Linked DNA regions of Prochlorococcus marinus CUG1416. Each later gene encodes a partner of the first gene's protein in a complex. Links are inferred from orthologs where the notes say so. Each region holds a gene or a part of one and is shown in the gene's direction. Other genes may lie near its edges. The genes, in order: tsaD and tsaE.

The links.
Region 2: the proteins of tsaD (region 1) and tsaE are in contact, whole or in part, in a crystal structure (PDB 6N9A), measured with the Thermotoga maritima proteins. The link is inferred for Prochlorococcus marinus CUG1416 from one-to-one orthologs. Residues at the interface, in WP_004082750.1 of Thermotoga maritima: Cys10, Asp11, Arg49, His50, Leu82, Gly84, Gly135, Gly136, Glu154, Thr155, Leu156, Asp157, Asp158, Ser159, Glu162, Asp165, Lys166, Arg169, Leu170, Tyr175, Lys213, Thr214, Leu217, Tyr218, Gln221, Arg222, Asn324; in WP_004082108.1 of Thermotoga maritima: Leu37, Gly38, Lys46, Lys57, Val59, Lys60, Ser61, Thr63, Phe64, Thr65, Leu66, Met67, Val69, Pro71, Tyr82, Arg83, Leu84, Asp86, Asp88, Phe89, Asp93, Ile128, Asp130, Glu131, Arg134.

The regions. Positions count from the first base shown.
Region 1 is NZ_JAAORM010000002.1:194,692-204,711, forward strand. The notes cover bases 5,930-8,837. They hold tsaD (tRNA (adenosine(37)-N6)-threonylcarbamoyltransferase complex transferase subunit TsaD), read left to right. Parts: upstream 5,930-6,802; coding sequence 6,803-7,873; downstream 7,874-8,837. Other genes in these bases: gmk (guanylate kinase), read left to right, coding at 5,930-5,995; psaJ (photosystem I reaction center subunit IX), read right to left, coding at 6,011-6,145; HA146_RS02430 (Photosystem I reaction center subunit III), read right to left, coding at 6,173-6,727; HA146_RS02440 (high light inducible protein), read left to right, coding at 7,879-8,055; HA146_RS02445 (cation:proton antiporter), read left to right, coding at 8,219-8,837. In the rest of the region: lgt (prolipoprotein diacylglyceryl transferase), read right to left, coding at 1-619; petA (cytochrome f), read right to left, coding at 632-1,585; petC (cytochrome b6-f complex iron-sulfur subunit), read right to left, coding at 1,590-2,126; HA146_RS02400 (DUF3067 family protein), read left to right, coding at 2,250-2,567; twin-arginine translocase subunit TatC, read right to left, coding at 2,536-3,294; HA146_RS02410 (hypothetical protein), read right to left, coding at 3,384-3,635; HA146_RS02415 (NFACT RNA binding domain-containing protein), read right to left, coding at 3,666-5,366; more of gmk, read left to right, coding at 5,441-5,929; more of HA146_RS02445, read left to right, coding at 8,838-9,421; gltX (glutamate--tRNA ligase), read right to left, coding at 9,414-10,020.
Region 2 is NZ_JAAORM010000005.1:498,528-508,356, forward strand. The notes cover bases 3,921-6,637. They hold tsaE (tRNA (adenosine(37)-N6)-threonylcarbamoyltransferase complex ATPase subunit type 1 TsaE), read left to right. Parts: upstream 3,921-4,918; coding sequence 4,919-5,356; downstream 5,357-6,637. Other genes in these bases: ahcY (adenosylhomocysteinase), read right to left, coding at 3,921-4,867; HA146_RS09055 (carbohydrate kinase family protein), read right to left, coding at 5,314-6,312; HA146_RS09060 (alpha/beta fold hydrolase), read left to right, coding at 6,402-6,637. Also shown: HA146_RS09020 (hypothetical protein), read right to left, coding at 1-480; rod shape-determining protein MreC, read right to left, coding at 480-1,229; HA146_RS09030 (rod shape-determining protein), read right to left, coding at 1,234-2,286; HA146_RS09035 (single-stranded DNA-binding protein), read left to right, coding at 2,419-2,790; HA146_RS09040 (DedA family protein), read right to left, coding at 2,787-3,446; more of ahcY, read right to left, coding at 3,449-3,920; more of HA146_RS09060, read left to right, coding at 6,638-7,316; HA146_RS09065 (RpoD/SigA family RNA polymerase sigma factor), read right to left, coding at 7,301-8,302; mgtE (magnesium transporter), read right to left, coding at 8,403-9,809. UniProt on the Escherichia coli protein: Required for the formation of a threonylcarbamoyl group on adenosine at position 37 (t(6)A37) in tRNAs that read codons beginning with adenine.

The DNA.
Region 1 (10,020 bases):
TGAATATTAAAAAATTCCACAATGACTCATAGAGAAAAGTAGGATGAAAAAATTCGTAATTAATAAATTCTAAAGGCCTATTTTGGATAGGTATAAATAATTTCCAAGGCAAATTTGTAGGCACTCCAAAGGCTTCGTTATTGAAAAAATTCCCCCACCTTCCTATAGATTGTCCAAGAATAATCGAGGGTATTAATATATCTATAAAAGTTTTTAAATGAATGTTTTTCGATTTACAGAAATAAATAATAGATAATAATCCTCCAATTAGACCTCCATGGATTGCTATGCCTCCTTCCCAAACTGCCAGAAAAGAAGGTATTTGAATGGTGTTATTGAATAGTTCTAAAGAAGTAAAAAAGTTCTCTCCGCTATATTGCCTCCACTCAAATATTACGTAATAAGCTCTAGCTCCAATTATTGCAAAGATTATTAATGATGGAAGTATTTCACTAATGTATTGTGGGTTAATATTCCTTGCCTTTGCAAGTTTTTTAGAGACAAATAGGCCTATTAAAACTGAAACCGAAATTAGTAATCCATACCATCGAATTGTAAGAAATCCTAAATTTAAAAATGTTTCACCTGGAGATTGTATAAAAGCTTGAAATATAAGCATTTAGAAAGAAAGTTAGATACCCTCTGCTGCTTGCACTTTTTCTACTTGTTTTTTCTTTAATACTAAAAGTATTTGTGTTAGACCTACACCAATAAAGAATGCAATTAATCCAATTACTCTGTAGGGGCTTTGAAGTACAACTTCAGCATCTAATTGCCCAAAGCCGCCAACGTTGGGATCATTAGTAAGTGGATCACCTGCATTAATTTTGTCTTGTGCTTTTACGATAATTTGAGGACCAACAGGTACTGATTCAGTAGTTATCTCACCATTATCGTTTTCTATATTGATCTTATAGCTACCATCTTCAATTGTGTCTATTGAATTAATAGTTCCTGAACTGGAAGAGGTGAAAACTACATTATTGCTTTTGTCTCCAGTTGGGTATACCTGACCTCTACCTCTATTGCCTCCTATATGTAACGAGTATTTCCCATAGTGATATTCTTTATTAGTTGATGGATCAGGGGAAAGTACAGGGAAAACGATTTCTTTATTGGTATCGCCGGGCAAAGGACCAACGATGATGATATTATCTTTCTCTTCACTGTAATTAGTGAAATAAACCCCTTCTGTCTCCTCTTTGATTTCTTCGGTCCATCTTTCTTGTGGAGCAAGTTTAAAGCCATCAGGCAGCATTACAACGGCACCAACTTGTAATGGAACTTCAGAACCATCAGCTCCGATCTCTTTCAAGTCATTTTTGTAAGGTATTTTGACAACAGCTTTAAAAACACTATCAGCACCAACAGATTGCGGAACCTCTGCAATAGTAGGCATTTGAGCTAGATGACAATTCGCACAGACTATCTTTCCTGTAGCTTCTCTTGGGGATTCGTAGTTTTGCTGAGCCCAAAATGGATAAGCAAAAGTGGTCTTAGGATAAAATACAATGCTCGAAATGAAGAGCAGAGTGAAGATGAATAAAGTTGTTTTTCTCATGATTTGATTTTTAAGATCTTTCATTTTTTTATGCCCACCAAGGATTTTCATTAGTTCTAAAGTCTGTTTCTGACCATTGTTTTACAAGTACGGCATCATCTTCAATATCTACATGAGCCAGTGCTAAAGATAAAGGAGCAGGACCTCTGACTACCTTCCCATTTGTATCGTACTGACTACCATGACAAGGACATATAAATTTATTAGCGCCACTATCCCATGGGACAACGCAACCTAAATGAGTACAAATTGCATTTAAACCAAATTCTCCTATTTCCCCACCCTCATTAACTATTAAATAAGTTGGATCTCCTTTGAGACCCTGTACTAGGCTTCTGTCACCTGCTTGATGGTTGGCTAACCATCCTGTCTTAGTTACTGGATTCCCTAATTCATCTTTAGCAGAAGTTCCACCACCACCACCACCTGCTCTTAAAGGCATGAAATAATTAGCTACGGGATAGAGGGCTCCTAAAGCTACACCAGTCGCAGTACCAAATGTAAGAAGATTCATAAATTGCCTTCGACCCATTGAAGGGACATCATTGGAACTTAATTGAGTCATTCGCTACTTGGTTCTGTTATTTAATATTTATTATGGATCAAATTGCTCAATTTCTGTTGCAAATAGATAGGACTTTTAATAATTTAAAGTAAAAGTTTTGGAAGTCTTAATTATTTGATTCAAATGAAACCATTACTAGTTGATGAAGTTATTCATTATTTGATTCATCGCTGGGGAAAAAAATATGACTTTAGACTCTTTAGAAGAGGAAAATTTGTCTATTTTCAAATGATGTGGGGATTCCTTGGACAGGAATCATTTCCTCTAAGTGAAGTTGAATATAAAAAATCGATAGCAGATAAAATTGAGATTTTAAATAGAGGTGGATACTCAGAGGAAGTAAGGGAATGGCTAAAGAAAGTCAATGCTAGGCCAAGGTTAGGTAGAGCTGTCAGCTTGAAATTAAATATTAATGAGAAGATGAAAGAGTTTTTGACTTGAGATTTTCTGATAAGTAAGTTAATCCAGTACCCACAAAAAATAAAAATACAATCGATATAGATAGCAATGACATTGTCAATGGGTCTGTTGAAGGGGTAATCACTGCAGATAAGATTGCGGAGGAGATTACAACTATTTTCCAATTCGAAATCATTTTCTCTGTAGTAATTATTCCAAGAGAACCAAGAATAAATTGTAATACTGGTAATTGAAAAGCTAATGCAGTGCTAGACATTAATAAAAGAACGAAATCAAAATATCTCTCTATCGACCATGTTGGTTCAACAATGTCAGCACCAAAAGTAATAAAGAAATTAATGGCGGCAGGAACTAATATCCACCATGAAAAAATTAATCCTAAAAAAAATAGAAGACCTGAACCAAAAACTGCGGGCAAGATAAGGCTTTTTTCTTGTTTTGTTAATCCAGGTGAGATGAACAATATTATTTGATAAAAAATATAAGGCATAGAAACTATTAACCCGCTGTAACCTGCAACTTTAATAGCGACAAATAAAAACTCTCCTGGAGCAAGTTGTAATAAATGAATATCGCCAGCTGGAATTTCTAAAAAAGATATTAATGGCTTTATAATTAGAAAACTAAAGAATATTGAAATAAGTATTGAGTAAATTGAGTTTAGTATTCGTTGACGAAGCTCTTCTAAATGATCACTAAAAGTCATTCTATCTGAAGATTTATTTTCACCCTGACCTGTACCTTTCATTATTGTTTGATAAAGATTTTGTAAGAAAAAGGTTTAAAATTACTCTCGCCAAAGTCAAATTTTATTTTTGATCAATTTAGTTATTTGCTTCATTTAGGATTGGTTGGATCTGGTAATAAGAAAGGAGGGGCATCATTTAAAGATGATTCTCCATAAGTTTCATACTCTCTATACCCACCCATTTTTCCATTTGTTTTCATTAGAGCACTTACGAAGGCAAGTAATAAGAAAACAGTAGGAGCTCCAATTATTAATGCAGCGCCAAATAGATATCCAACAATAAATTCTGGAAAACTATGATTTCCTAAAAATTCATGAGTACCCAAAAGAAAATCAAACATTTAGATTTATAAATTTTTTTTTATTATAAACTAAATTACAGTTTTAAGATTTTTTTTAATGTAATCTTCTCCTCTTGTAGGATTTCCCCAAATAATTTCTACATTTTTAAAGGAAACGCATCCAGGTCCTCCTTTTTTTATTTTTTGCAAATCTTTAATCTTTACTAAATTAATTGGAACTTTAATGTTTCTTTTTGCCTTACTAAATAAAGCAGCTAGATCTGCAGCAATTTGAAGATCTTGTTCAGATGCTGCTTGAGATGAAGACTTTAAAACCACATGACTTCCTGGAGATTCCTGTGCATGAAACCATAGATCGCCCTTTTTTGAAAACTTAAAGCTTATTAAATCATTTTGCCTCATATTTCTCCCAACTTGAAGCTTCAATCCTGTAGGAGTATCAACTTGCATTGGTGAAGATTGTATCTCAGATGAACTTTTCTTATCTTCTCTTTGCCTCTTTAGATGAATATTAAACTCGTTACAAATTTCTTCAATAATTTCTTCTAATAGTTTAATTTTTACAATCAGATCTTCATGATTTAAAGAATTTAGATTTTCTAAAAGTGTAGTGAATTCATCTAATCTATCCAGATTAGTTTTGTAAATATTGAGTCTTTCTTTTATCAATTCTCTAGATCTTTTTAGTTTTTTTGATTTTTTATAGAGTTTTTGTCCTCTAATAATATCTTGTTTTTTGATCTCATTTGTTGTGAATATCTTGTCAGCTTTTTCTTTATATACTTTGTAGTTTTCTGACTTTGATAGAAGATCATATTGAGCATTTAAATTCTTTTTTTCATTATTAGTTTGTTTGAAAATTATCCCTTCAATTTTTTTTACTAAGAATTCAAGTTTTTTTTGTTTTAAATGATAATCATAATAATTCTCTAAACCAGTGCATAAATCTATTTTATTTTCACAGTTAATTTCTTTATCTAAAAACCAAACGCAATAAAAACATTTATTAAATATTGAAAAATTAAAGTTATTGTTGTTAAACCTATTTATCCATATCTTCCAACTTTTAAATATCTCCTTTAAGTTCGCATCGCTAATGAAATCAATATTTTTTTCCATTATTTCCGAATAGCTAGTGTTACTAACTACCTCTAATTGTTTTGTGAGGATAGGGCTTACTCCTTGGTAGGTATTTATTAAACAGTATTTTAAAGATTCAGGTACTGTTGAAATTGAGTCTTTCCATGATTGAAAAGACTCATCTTCTCTAGGTCGTTTTTTGAGATTGACTGGAGGGTCAGAATAAATTGACCCTGTTGAAATTGTTCTAAAACTAGATTGACTTGAATTGATTTGCTTACCTACTGCAATTATTTTATATTTATTATCCAAATAAAAAATATTACTATGTTTTCCCATTAACTCAAAAATTAAATACTTGCTAATATCATCTCCAGGTTTTTTTGCAAAACCAAATTTTATAACTCTCTCGAAATCATCTTGATTAATCGAAATTAAAGCCATATATTTTAATCCGTATCTGATTTGTTTAGAAAGTGTGCTTTCTCTTCCAATCTTTTCTGGCTTATTTATCTTTAGTATTCTGGGAGAGTCACCATTCCATGAAACTTCTAACCAAGTTTGAGAATCAACGCCTCTGAAACATAATTGAATAGTATTAGGCTGTGGTTGTTGGGCAGTTTCGAACTTTGTAGGTAAAATGTTCTTTGTTAAATAATGCAAGACAGATCTAATCGATGTAATATCCATTATCTGCGGCACACTTTTTTGCATTATTTCTTTTTAATTCACAAGATGTTCATTTTACTGTAAAACTTTTTTATATGAAAAATCAAAAAAAACTCATTATCCTTACCGGACCTAGCGGGGTGGGTAAAGGAACTGTTGTTAAAGAAATATTAGGTAAAGATAAAAATATTTGGCTTTCAATATCTGCAACCACTAGAGAACCTAGAGAGGGAGAGAAGGAGGGAGAAAACTATTACTTTTTGAATCAAGAAAAGTTTAAAGAAATGATTAAAAAAAACCTTTTTCTTGAATGGGCTCAATTTGCTGGGAACTATTATGGAACTCCTTTATCTTCTGTCAATGAGAAAATTAAAAAGGGATTTAACGTTTTACTTGAAATTGAAGTGGAAGGTGCTAAGCAAATAAAGGAAAAGTTTCCTGAATCACTTTCAATATTTTTACTCCCTCCGGACAAAGCAGAGCTAGAGAGAAGAATAAGAAATAGGGGCACAGAAAAAGAAGAGGCAATTAAAAAAAGACTCTTAAGGGCTAGTTATGAGATTTCAGTATCAAATCAATTTGATTTTCAATTAACAAATCACAATGTTGATGAAACAGCTAAAAGAATAATCAAGTTAATACAAACTTGACTATTCTCTCTCTAATCAGCTCATTGGGTGGAATAATAAGTCTGGGAAAAATCTATTAAATTCAATAATGATTCCTGCGGTCATAGTAATCCAAGCTGCTGCTACGACAGGAGCTGATCTCATGTATTTTGTACTAAATAGTTTGAACATTTTTTTGATTAATATTTAAGTTAAGGTTTAGCGTGGACCATTTAGAGTGATGTTTTTATCTGATTCTCTAAGTTCTCCACTTCTTCCTTGCTTGTTTGCAAGTAATGGCCACTGGGCTCCTTTTATAAGACATTTCTGGGCTAGCCCGAAGTCTATAAAGATTTCCATGTCAGCAGGATTTTTAGTCTTTTTAGATTCAATTAGATACTCTCTCCCTGACCAACCAATTATGCCAGCAATATATATAAATATTGTGCCTGGAATAAGAAGGTCTCCTTCATGGCCTCTGTTTAAAAGTGCTCCCCATGGTTCTAATGGGGCTCCCAAAATTAAATGAGGTAAGCCATCATCACCGCAAGATGCTTTGCCATATCTTTCAAATCTTGCTATGTCTTTTTGAGTAGTAGCAGAACTTGCTCTCTCAATGAACCTAGGATTTTCAGAGCATTTATTGAGTGCTGATGCAGTAAATTCTGTGCTTGCTCTGTCTGCGTTTAAGGCAGGCCCATTAGCAGCTAAGGCAATTGGAGTAATTCCTAGGAACAGAAAAAACGAGGTTATGATTGAAAAAAAGAATTTCATAAGTTGCAATCTTTAATTCCTTTATAGTGTGTTAAGTAAGAAATTAATATTAAAATAGAACAAGTTGAACCAAATATGCGTAAAGTTTTAGCTATTGAAACAAGTTGTGATGAGACATCTGTCTCAATAGTTTCTAATATTGGCGATACTTTCATTATTCATTCAAATATCATTGCATCTCAAATTGAGGATCATTCAAAATGGGGAGGAGTTGTTCCTGAACTTGCAGCTAGAAAGCATCTAGAGTCATTACCTTTTGTTTTAGAAAAGGCTTTAACAGTATCAAAAATGAAAATTGAGGAAGTTGATTATATTGCATCAACTGTAGCTCCTGGATTAGTTGGATGTTTGCGAGTTGGATCCATAACTGCAAGATCACTTTGCATGTTACATTCAAAGCCATTCTTGGGAATTCATCATTTAGAGGGGCATTTATCTTCAATTCTATTTTCAGAAAACTATCCAAAGAAATCTTTTCTTACATTACTTGTGAGTGGCGGACATACAGAATTGATAAAGGTTGATAATAGAAGGGGAATGCAAAGACTTGGAAAAAGTTTTGATGATGCAGCTGGAGAAGCCTTTGATAAAGTTGGAAGATTATTAGGTCTTAGTTATCCCGGAGGACCGGCAATTGAAAAGATTGCTAAAAATGGGGATCCTATGAAATTCAATTTACCAAAATGTAGGATTTCTGATAAAAAGGGCGGATTTCTTAAATATGATTTCTCTTTTAGTGGTCTAAAAACTGCTGTTTTAAGATTAGTTGAGAAAATAAATTTAGACGGTAAGACTGTCCCAGTTCCTGATATTGCTGCAAGTTTTGAGAGGGTAGTGGCAGAGGTCTTGGTAGAGAGAACTATAAGATGTGCAATAGATCATAGCTTGGATAATATTGTTGTTGTTGGAGGAGTGGCTGCTAATAATACATTAAGAAAAATGATGATTAATGAAGCTAGTAAAAAATCTATTAAAGTTCATTTAGCTCCCCTTAATCTTTGTACAGATAATGCGGCGATGATTGGAGCAGCAGCGTTGTTCAGGATCAAATTTAAGGATCATTTAAGTTCCCTTAAATTAGGTGTATCAGGAAGACTATCAATTGAACAAGCCAATACCCTTTATGAAGAAAACCCTCCTTTCTAACTTCAATGAACAAACAACCTAAAATCGAGATTAAAGAAACAAAAAACCTTGTTGATAAGCAGGAACTGAATTTATGGAAAAGAGGGTTTACCCCGCAAGCTGAAATATGGAATGGAAGGATGGCAACTATTGGTATAGGAATAATTCTTATTGTTATTGCTTTAATAAGCCAATTTTCCTAGTAGAGAAAAATTGTTTGACTTATAAGTGGTTTTGAGAGATTTAATGGATTTGAGCTTTGTTCAGCTGATTAATTAAATTAAAAAGTATTCTATTTAATGGACTTGTGATGAGATTATTGATTTAATCAAAATAATTAATAGTTTTTATTATTTATAAGTTTATATGACGCCTGAAAGGCTTGGATTACTTTGGGGAATAACTGTATTCGCAGGTGCTTGTGCTCGACTATTCTCTTCTTTTACAGGATTCCCAAGTGTTGTTATTTTATTACTTTCTGGATTATTCATCGGAAGATCAGGCTTAGGATTAGTTGAGCCTTTAGATCTTGGACAAGGGCTTGAAACTATTGTTGGACTTTTAGTCTGCTTAGTTCTATTTGAAGGGGGACTGAATTTAAAATTGCCTGAAGGGAATATAAGAAATACTGTTTTGAAAATTTCATTATTAAGACTATTTATTTCATTATCAGCTGGAATCTTTATTGCTCATTGGCTGGCTGGTCTTTCATGGCAAGTTGCAGGAATATATAGTGCCATAGTTCTAGCTACTGGACCAACAGTAGTCTCTCCATTAGTTGAACAAATAAAATTAACTTCCCCTCTTTCGGAAGTTTTAAAAGCTGAGGGGTTGTTACTTGAACCAATTGGTGCAGTCCTAGCTTTGTTACTTTTAGAACTGACTTTAGGGGACCTACGTGGGATTAACGATGTATTTATTGCATTAATGCAAAGATTAGGGGGCGGAGTTCTAATAGGTTTAAGTTCAGGATGGTTACTATCAGAAATTTTAAAAAAAATAAAAAATGAAGCCTCATTTGGTATAGAACTCCAGGTTACCCTTGGTTTTATTTTCCTTGTGTATGGAATTTGTGAATATTTTTTACCAGAATCAGGATTGCCTGCATCTGTCGCTTCAGGATTTATTGTGGGTAAAAGAGAAATAATTGATAAGGATAGATTGGATAATCTAATAGGTGAATTGGCTCAATTAGCAATAACAGTTCTTTTCCCTCTTTTGGCAGCGGATGTTTCTTGGGGTGAATTAAGTCCGCTGGGTTGGGGAGGGGTGGTTTGCGTTTTTATGATAATGATAATTGTTCGTCCTATTGCTATCTTTTTAGCAACAATGGGCAGAGAATTAAACTTAAAGGAAAAAGTATTTTTAGCCTGGTTAGCTCCAAGAGGTATTGTTACTGCAGCAGTAGCCTCTCTTTTTTCTATCAGATTAGAGCAGGCTGGTATCCTTGGGGCTGGACGTCTACAAGGCTTAGTTTTTCTTACTATATTAATGACAGTAGGAATTCAAGGACTTACGGCTAAACCTTTGGCGAATCGACTTGATTTAGCACAAAAAAATACTAGATAGTAATAAGACATCTTTCAATTCTCAATAGATCACTTTGACTCTCTGAGAAGAGTTCCCAACTTTGAATTAAATCTGGCCCACTTAGACAACCAAAAAAGGCCACTCTTAATGATTTCATTAAAATCCCTTTTTTTACATTATGCCTTTTTGAGATTTCGTTTATTATTTCCTTGGCTTTCTCTTTATCTAGTTTTACGGTCTTTTGTTCTATTAAATAATTTAATATAAGTTTTAGAGAAGCTTTGCTATCAATGTTTTCGAGAAAATTTTGACCCTCTTTTTGAATTGGCGGTAATAAGAAAAATGGTTTTGATTGATCAATAGCATCTTTTAAAAGGATCATCGAGTCTCTAATCAAAGTTACTAATTTTATAGCCCATTCTTTAGATGGAGGTTCCCAACCTAAATCATCCCAGTATCTCTGAATGATCTTACTTAACTTGATTGAATCCATATTCTTTATATATTGAGAATTAATCCAGTTTAGTTTTTCCCAATTGAATTTTGCTCCAGCTTTATTTATATCTGATAAGTCAAAAATTTTAGATATCTCGTCAAGTGAGAGTATTTCACCCTCAACAGATTTTGGGGACCAACCT
Region 2 (9,829 bases), on another replicon or contig:
AAGTTTAGAGCAAATTAAAGGAGCCAAGAAACCTGTAAGAAAAACTTCAGCTAGGATATTTTGAAAACTGGTGACATAAAATAAAAAAGGAATATCTGAAAAATTTTTAAACAAAATCTGCAAAAAATAAAGCGTCCCGCATAAAAAACTTCCAAAAGCACAAATTAAACCATACCTAAAATGTCCTACGAAAATATCACTATGTAATTTAATTCTCCCAAAAAAAAATCCACATAAAATTAAACCTGGAATTTGAGTAAAATTACTATCTAGAGTTAAAGAATCTAAAATTAGACCTAAAAACAAACCAAATATTACTCCATTAATCGATCCATTAATCATTGACCAAGGCAACAACCAAAATAAAGGCCAATATGGCTGAACACCTAAAAATCCTAGCCAATTAGGATGCCATAAAAAAATAATTGGGATAAAAATAAAGAAAATTATAGACAATTTTTTTATAAAAAATTTTTTCATTAAATTTTTACTTTTAAAATTTGTACCCAATCAATTGCGTGAGGTTTTGCCAAAAGTGATATTGTTGCCGTTTTTATTGCTTTAAATGGCTCATCTACAGATTGGACAACACCAATAGGGATATTTGGAGGTAATAAAGTACTAGCAGGAGAAGACGAAACGAAATCTCCTGCTTTTATATCAGCATCTTTTGAATAAAGTATTAAGCGAGGATAATCATCTCCTAAACCGACCAGTAATCCATTAATTTGAGCTCTGTCAACCCATACTCCTACCTTACTTTCTGGTGAGGTTAATAATCTTACCGTCGAAGTAAATAAAGAAGTATCGTTTACTCTTCCTAATAATCCACCAGGACCAATAACAGTACTGCCAATTTGCACTCCATCTTTTGAACCTTTGTTTATTATTATTTGTCTCCACCAACTACCTGTTTTTCTCGAAATAACTGCAGCTGAAACATTATCATTATTAGATGATTCTCGCAGAGATAAAATTTTCCGTAATCTTATATTATCCTTTTTAAGAAGATTTAAGTTTATTAAATATTCTTGGTCTATACTCTTAAGAATAACTTCTTTTTGAAATTGACCAGGCCAAAAAGGCTTTGAAATGAAATAATAAAAATCCTTATAAATAGATCCTTTTGATATCCTTACAAAAACTAAAAATAAAAAAATTCCAAAGATTATCCAGTTTTTCTTTTTATGCCACCAACGACTAGTAGAAATTCGTCGGATATCTAACATAGTATTAATCTCTTATCGCGTTCCTTATAAACTCTGGAGTATCAACAACTCTTTTAAGTGTTTTAAAATCATCCAACACCTGCCCACAACCATTAACTACGCATAGCAGTGGGTTTTCTGCTATGTGAGTAAAAATTCCCGTTTCATCGCTCAATAAATCATTAATGCCTCTTACTAAAGCTCCACCTCCTGCAAGCATAATTCCCCTATCAACAATATCTGCCGCAAGTTCAGGGGGGGTTCTCTCTAAAGTTCTTTTTACAGCTTCAACTATTTTGCTGAGTGTATCAGCCATGGCCTCTCTGATTTCTCCTGATGTCAAGGTTACTGACCTAGGTAAACCAGATAAAAGATGTAAACCTCTAACTTCTAAAGTAGTTTTATCAAAATCATCATCTGGAAATGCAGATCCAATTTTGATCTTAATATCTTCTGCAGTTCTCTCTCCAACAACTAAATTATGAACTTTTTTAAGATATAAGGCAATTGATTCATTTATTTCGTCGCCAGCTATTCGCACAGATTCACTTAATACAGTTCCACCCAAACTTAATACTGCAACCTCGGTAGTCCCACCACCAATATCAACAATCATGGTTCCAATTGGCTCAGTTACTGGTAATGATGCTCCAATTGCTGCTGCAACAGGTTCATCAATTAAGTAAACTTCTCTAGCTCCAGCTAATCCAGCTTCTCTTACTGCTCTTCGCTCAACACTGGTCACTCCACTTGGAATACCAATAACTATTCTTGGAGCTACTATACCCTTACCTTCGTTACATTTCTGAATAAATGTTTTTATCATTTGCTCTGCCGCATCAAAATCTGCGATAACCCCATCTCTTAGTGGTCTTACAGCTCTTATATTGCCAGGTGTTCTTCCAAGCATTAACTTTGCTTCTTTACCAACAGCCAATGGAACACCTTCCTCTAAATCTATTGCTACCACTGAAGGCTCTTGTAAAACAACTCCCTTCCCTGATACATGTATAAGAGTATTGGCAGTTCCCAAATCTATGCCAATATCTCTAGAAAATTTAAATCTGTTAAAAATCACAATAAGAATTCTTTTTTTAAATAATATATCTATTTTTTGCTAAGCTCTCAAAATTCTCTCGTTTAGTTATGAATAGCACGCAAAACTTTGAGCAGAAACTAAAAAAATGAGTAGTATTAAAAAAAAATAATTATGGAAATTAACACTATCAACCTTGTTGGCAGAGCTGGTAGAGAACCAGATGTAAGATATTTCGAATCTGGTAGTATCGTAGCTAATTTCACTCTTGCAGTGAACAGAAGAAGCAGAGATGAAGAGCCAGACTGGTTTAATTTAGAAATATGGGGTAAACAAGCCCAAGTAGCAGCAGACTACGTTAAAAAAGGATCTTTAATTGGAGTTACAGGAAGCTTTAAAATTGATAGTTGGAAAGATAAAAATACTGGTGAAGACAGATACAAACCAGTTATTAGAGTTGATAGATTAAACTTGCTAAGCTCTCGAAAAGAGTCTGAAAATAACCAATACTCTAACAACAGTAATTCTAGTGAAATACCTTTTTAGGCTTTAATTTTTTTAATAAATCTAATAAGTATTTTTATTAAAAAATATAAAAAAATTAAAATTAAAATTGGCTTCACAACATATTTGATTTGATCTAAATAAGTTTCAATGATTGGATAATTTTCACCAAATAAATAACCTGCATAAGTAAGAAGTGCTACCCATATCAGGCTCCCAAATGTAGTCCAAATCAAAAATTTTCTTAATGGCATAAGTTCTATGCCAGCGGGAACTGAAATCAAAGTTCTTATACCTGGTACTAATCTGCCCCAAAAAACTAAAGAAACCCCGTATTTATCAAACCACCTTTTACTTTTACTTAAATCATTAGAAGAAATACCCAAATATTTTCCTTTTTTATCTAGAAAATTTGAAAGTCTTTTTTCATTTACTAATCTACCTAAATAGTACCAAGGCAATGATCCTAAAATAGTTCCAAGCAATCCCCAAAAAACTAAAATATAGAAATTTAATTTTTGTTGATAAACGAAAAAACCTCCTAATGGCATTATTATTTCCGAAGGAATTGGAGGTATTATGTTTTCTAAAAACATAGCCAAACAAATAGTGAGGTATGCAATTATTGAATTCTTTTCAACAGCCAAACTAATATAGTCGGGGATTGAAGTAAGAAAATTTACAAAAATTAAACTCAAACTTAGTATCTATAGAGTTCTGGTTTATAAGGTCCTTCAACAGAGACATTAATGTAGTCAGCCTGTTCTTTAGTTAATTGTGTTAATTTTGCACCAATTTTATCAAGATGTAATCTAGCTACCATTTCATCTAAATGTTTTGGTAAAACATAAACCTCCTTAGCATATTTTTCTGACTTATTGAAAAGTTCAATTTGAGCTAGTACTTGATTAGTAAAAGAATTACTCATAACAAAACTTGGATGTCCAGTGGCACAACCTAAGTTAACTAATCTACCTTCGGCTAAAAGGATTATTTTATTGCCACTCGGCAAAGTTATGTGATCAACCTGCGGCTTAATATTGTCCCATGGATAATCTTTCAAGGAAGCCACATCAATTTCATTATCGAAATGGCCGATATTACAAACTATGGCCTCATCTTTCATCTTAACGAGATTTTCGTTTGTAATTACCTGATAGTTCCCAGTTGCCGTAACAAATATATCTATATCTTCCACAACATCGTCTAACGTAACAACGCTAAAACCTTCCATTGCCGCTTGAAGAGCACAAATTGGATCAACTTCAGCAACTTTTACAATTGCACCAAGACCTCTTAATGACTGTGCTGAACCTTTACCTACATCTCCAAAACCCATCACTAAAGCGACCTTCCCAGCAATCATCACATCAGTGGCACGCTTTATGCTGTCAACTAGAGATTCTCGGCACCCATATAAATTATCAAATTTGCTCTTAGTTACTGAATCATTAACGTTGATAGCAGGGAAAGGTAAAGCATTTTGCTTTTGCAGTTGATAAAGTCTTGCAACTCCAGTTGTAGTTTCTTCAGTGACACCAATAATGTTACTTTTAATTCTAGAATAGAAGTAACTATCATTTGACAACTTAGACTTAATAGAATTGAATAAAGCAATTTCTTCTTCATTACCGGGATTATCTAAGACAGATAAATCTTTTTCCGCTTTACTACCGAGTATCAATAAACCAGTTGCATCTCCCCCATCATCAAGAATCATATTTGGAGAGTCTGAACCCCAATCAAGAATATAGTGGGTATATTGCCAATATTCATCAAGAGTCTCACCTTTTTTTGCATATACAGCAATTCCTTTATCTGCGATAGCTGCAGCCGCATGATCTTGAGTTGAAAAAATATTGCATGAAGCCCATTTCACTTCTGCACCAAGTTCAACAAGAGTTTCTATTAAGACTGCCGTCTGAATAGTCATATGTAAACTTCCAGCTATTTTTGCACCTTTGAGTGGCTTTTCAGATTGATATTTATCTCTAAGTGCCATTAATCCAGGCATTTCTGTTTCGGCAATTTTAATTTCTTTACGACCAAAATCTGATAAAGAGATATCGGCAATTACATAACTTGGTATTGAGTTTTTAACTGAATTTGAGATAACCATTTCTAGTAAATACTTTTTCTATTAAACTATAAATGATTTTTGAGTAATTTTGTGTTTGTTGAGAATTTAAAAGAGACTTTAAATTTAGGAAAAAAACTCTCACACAAATTAAATCCCCAATCAATTGTTTTATTACAGGGTCCAATAGGTGCTGGGAAAACTTCATTTGTGCAAGGGATTGCTCAAGGCTTAACAATCTCTGAAGACATTACAAGCCCTACATTTGCTTTATCACATCACTATAACTCCGGAAAAATTCCACTAATTCACCTTGATTTATACAGATTAGAAAATGTTTCTTCAGCAAAAGAAGTTTTTTTTTCAGAAGAAGAAGAGGCAATACAAAGACAAGCTATTTTAGTTATTGAATGGCCAGAATTAATAGAACCAGTTATTGATAATTTCTGGAAAATAGAAATTAGTTACGCAAAAAATTATGGAAGAAACTACGAAATACGAGATCCCAAAAATTTATTAACCTTCTCATAATATGGCTGTTGCTCGATAGCACCTTCACCAAGACAAGTTAATAATCCACAAACACCTGCGAACTTAATGCAATCTTCTATCTCTAGTTCATTTGAAGGATAGCCAGAAGCAATAAATTGTGAAATTAAGCCAGCTAAAAAAGCATCGCCTGCGCCAGTTGTATCAACAATTTTTTTTGAAGTAGGAGTTTCAGTAATTCCCTGCAATCCATTGATATACCATGCAACGGGATTTTTTCCATCAGTTATTATTACATCTGGTCTATTAGACAATTGTTGAGATATTATCAAGGGATTTTCATCCTCAAAAAACAAAGTTGCTTCTTCTTTAGCAAGTTTTAAGACATTTGCATGATTTAAAAATTTCTTGATTAAATTAACTCTCTCGGCTTTACTAATTTCTGATGAAAAACTTGAGTGATCCCAAAAGACCTCTCTCCAATTCAAATCAATAACTATTTTGACTTCAAATTTTTTAGCCTGTTCAAGAAGAAAAAAAATAGTCTCTGCTGATATTGGAGATGATAATAAGATCGTTCCCATAACTAAATATTTTGTTTCTAGAAAAGATTTCTCCAAATTTAAAATTTCTTTTTCTATGAATTTCTTACTAAGAACTTCGTCTGCAAAGCGTGAATGAGAACTTTCCTCAAAGCCTGAAAAAAAACGATCTCCAAATTGATCTCTATCTACATTAACCACGCGAGTAGATGAATCATTATCTAATTGCAAAAAATCTAAATTAACCTCCAATTCATTAAATTGCGTGATAAATTTTTTTCCATAATCATCACTACCCAAACTTCCTATAAATGTTGAATCTATTTTTAATTTTCTTAATGCACAAGCAACATTAGCCGGCGCACCTCCCAAAAAATCTGTAAATCCTTGATTTGACTTATTTCTGATTCTGTCTATTAAAGCCTCTCCAATACATATCACCTTTTTCTTTTTCATAAAATGAACGCTTTTTCATAGTTAAGAATAATTTATTAAAAACGAATAATTTTTTTTTGAATTAAAGTTTAATCAAAAGCATATTCATAGTGTCCTTAAATAAATCTGAAACTTGGAAGTGGAAAAATTGGGAAATTTCTTGGTCTTTATCAAAAGAATCTACTTCTGAAAAAAATATTAAAATTTTATTAGTTCATGGATTTGGGGCATCAAAAAACCATTGGAGACATAATCAAGATTTTCTCGGTAAATTTTCTAACTGCTACGCAATTGACTTATTAGGATTTGGAAAAAGCAGTCAGCCTAATGCTTTATTAAATTACGAACCTGACAAAGAAAACTCAATTAAATATTCATTTAACTTATGGGGTAATCAAATATCAACATTTTGTGAAGAGGTAATAAAATCTCCTGTTTACTTGGTAGGGAACTCAATTGGTGGTGTTATTGCATTAAAAGCTGCTGAAATCCTCAAAGATAATTGCAAAGGTGTCATTTTGATTGATTGTGCACAAAGAACTATGGATGATAAACGTTTAAAAAAAAGTGATATCTTAATGAATCTACTGAGACCCGTCCTTAAAACGATAGTCAGACAAAGAATAATCAGCAATACACTTTTCACAAGAGCTGCTAATCCAAAAGTTATAAAGAAAATACTTGAACAAGCTTACCCCTCAGGAAAAAATATCGATGAGGAATTAATTGAAATACTATATCAACCCTCTAAAAGGACAAACTCTAAAGAAGCATTTCGTGGTTTTATTAACTTATTTGACGACTATCTTGCTACAGACCTTTTCGACAAAGTTGGTACTCCAATCCAATTAATTTGGGGAGAAAAAGATCCTTGGGAATCATTAAGTGAAGCAAAAGAGTGGAAGAAAAAGTTCAGTAATATTAAAAGATTAGATATTATTAAAGGTGCTGGCCATTGTCCTCATGATGAAGAACCTGAAGAAACAAATACATTAATATGTGAATTTCTTCAGGAAACAAAATAAGCTTCTACATTTTCACTAAGTCTTCTCAAACCTCTTAATCCATCTCGTTCTAAATTTCTTACTCGATCTCTACTGATCCCAAGTACCCTCCCTATTCCTGTAAGAGACATTGGCTCATCACCATCCATCCCGTATCTCATTCTTAAAACTCTACATTGCAAATCTGGTAATTGATGCAAAAGAGAATGAAGATCGCCTCTCATACAATCCATCTCTATTTGTTCGTCTGGCAAATCCTCACCGCCTGCTAATAAATCTAGTAATACAGTATCTTCACCATCACCAACTTTTGTTTCAAGACTAACTGGTTGCCCAGCTTTGCACATTAAATCTTTAACATCTTCTTCAGGAAGCTCTACGTATTTTGCAAGTTCACTTACTGTTGGAGTTCTAGACATTTCTTGACTCAACTCTCTTTGACCTTTTTTAAGCTTATTCAACATTTCAGTTATGTGAATTGGTAGCCTGATTGCCCTACTTTTTTCAGCAATTGCTCTAGTAATACCCTGTCTAATCCACCAGTATGCATATGTTGAAAACTTGTAGCCTCTAGCTGGATCAAATTTTTCAACTCCTCTTACCAAACCTATTGTTCCCTCCTGTATTAAATCTAATAATTCCATATTTCTTTTAGTATATTTTTTTGCAACACTTACTACCAACCTTAAATTAGCTGCAACCATTCTTTCTTTCGCCCTCTGTCCAGCTCTCAATCTTTTTTTTATTATGGAAATAGATAAGTTTAATTTGTTTGATAATTCCTCAATACTTGGCTTTTCTCCTGTTAATTCAATAATTTCCAATTCTGCTCTTTCTACTTGCATATATTCTTGGACCTGCCTACCAAGAGTAATTTCTTGCTCGTGAGATAATAGCGGGACTCTACCTATATCCCTCAAATAAGATCTAACAAGGTCGACATCGTTAGCAGCTTTTAAACTTGATATTGTGACTAATTTATTCTCACTTAATGTTTCAGTAGACATGAAAGTTGAATGTTGTTTTGTAAACAATACCATTAAGAAATGTAAAGTTAAACAAAAAAATCCACATTTTTACAAAAATGAGAATAAATACCTACTAAATTTAGATTAAAGAAGAGCTTAATAACCATTTTGCAGTACTTAGATAAATAAATACACCTGCAATATCAGTTACGGTAGTTATGAAAGGAGAGGACATTAGGGCTGGATCTAACCTCATTCTGTCAAACATTAAAGGGAGGATAGCACCTGTAGTCGCAGCTAAAGTCGTTATAGATATTAAACTTATTCCTACCGCAGAGGCTATTAAAGGACCCTGCCCTTGCCACCAAGCGAAAGGGAAAACTACTAGCATCATCAAAACACCTAAAAGAGCGCCTGTAATTGCCTCCTTAACTACTGCTTTAATAGCACCAAGAGACTTCAACTTTTGAGTACTTAAACCTCTAATGATAACCGTTGAACTTTGAGCGCCAACATTGCCCCCAGTACCTATAAGCAGCGGAATGAATGCAGCTAGTAAAACTATTTCTTTTAAGATTTGATCATTCATCGCTATAACTTTTGTCGTCAAACCATTTGCCAAAACCAAAATTAACAACCACAAAATTCTTCGTCGAGCTATCGTAAACAAACTACTTTGAAAATAATCATCTTCATCTCCAGGTTGAACTGCCCCTGCCGCATAAATATCTCTTGTTGCTTCTTGCTCTATAACGTCAATTAAATCATCGACAGTTACTATCCCAACGAGTCTTTTTTCTTTATCAACAACTGGGAGTGCTAGAAAATCATATCTTTGTATTGCTCTTGCGACCTCTTCTTGATTCGTATTCGTAGAAATATTAACCACATCTCTTGTCATAACATCCCCAATTGGCTTAGAAGGATCAGCAGTTACAAGGTCCCTTAAAGAAAGTATCCCTGTCAAATGTCTTTCTTTGTCCGTAACGTATAAGCTATAAATTGTTTCTGTGAATGGAGCCCTTTTTCTAACTAAAGAAAGAGCCTCAGCTGCTGTTTGCATCTCTTTAAGGTCTATGAATTCAGTTGTCATTAATCTTCCAGCAGTTTCCGGCTCATATCCAAGTAATTCAGCTGTGACTTTCCTTTCACCTGGACTCAGAGCAGACAAAAATTTTCGTACAACTTTTGCAGGTAATTCATCAAAAAGTTGAACCCTATCATCAGGCGACATTTTCTCAACGATTTCTAAAACTTCTCCTGAACGAAGCCTTTCTAATAAAGTTTGCTGAACTATTGGATCTAAATATTCATAAACCTCAATTGCCTCATTTTTCTTTAACAATCGAAATGCTAATGCCTGCAATATTAATGGAAGGCTTCCAATAGCATCTGCAATATCAACAGGTTGGGAAGGTTCTAAAAGTAATTTTGCCTCATCATAATTTCCTGCTACTAGCAATTCTTCAAGTTGAATCGTAATATTTTCTCGAGTACTTAAATCAGAAGATAAGGCTGTAACCGTTTCAAGATTATTTTCATTCATTGATATAATCCCTTTTCAAA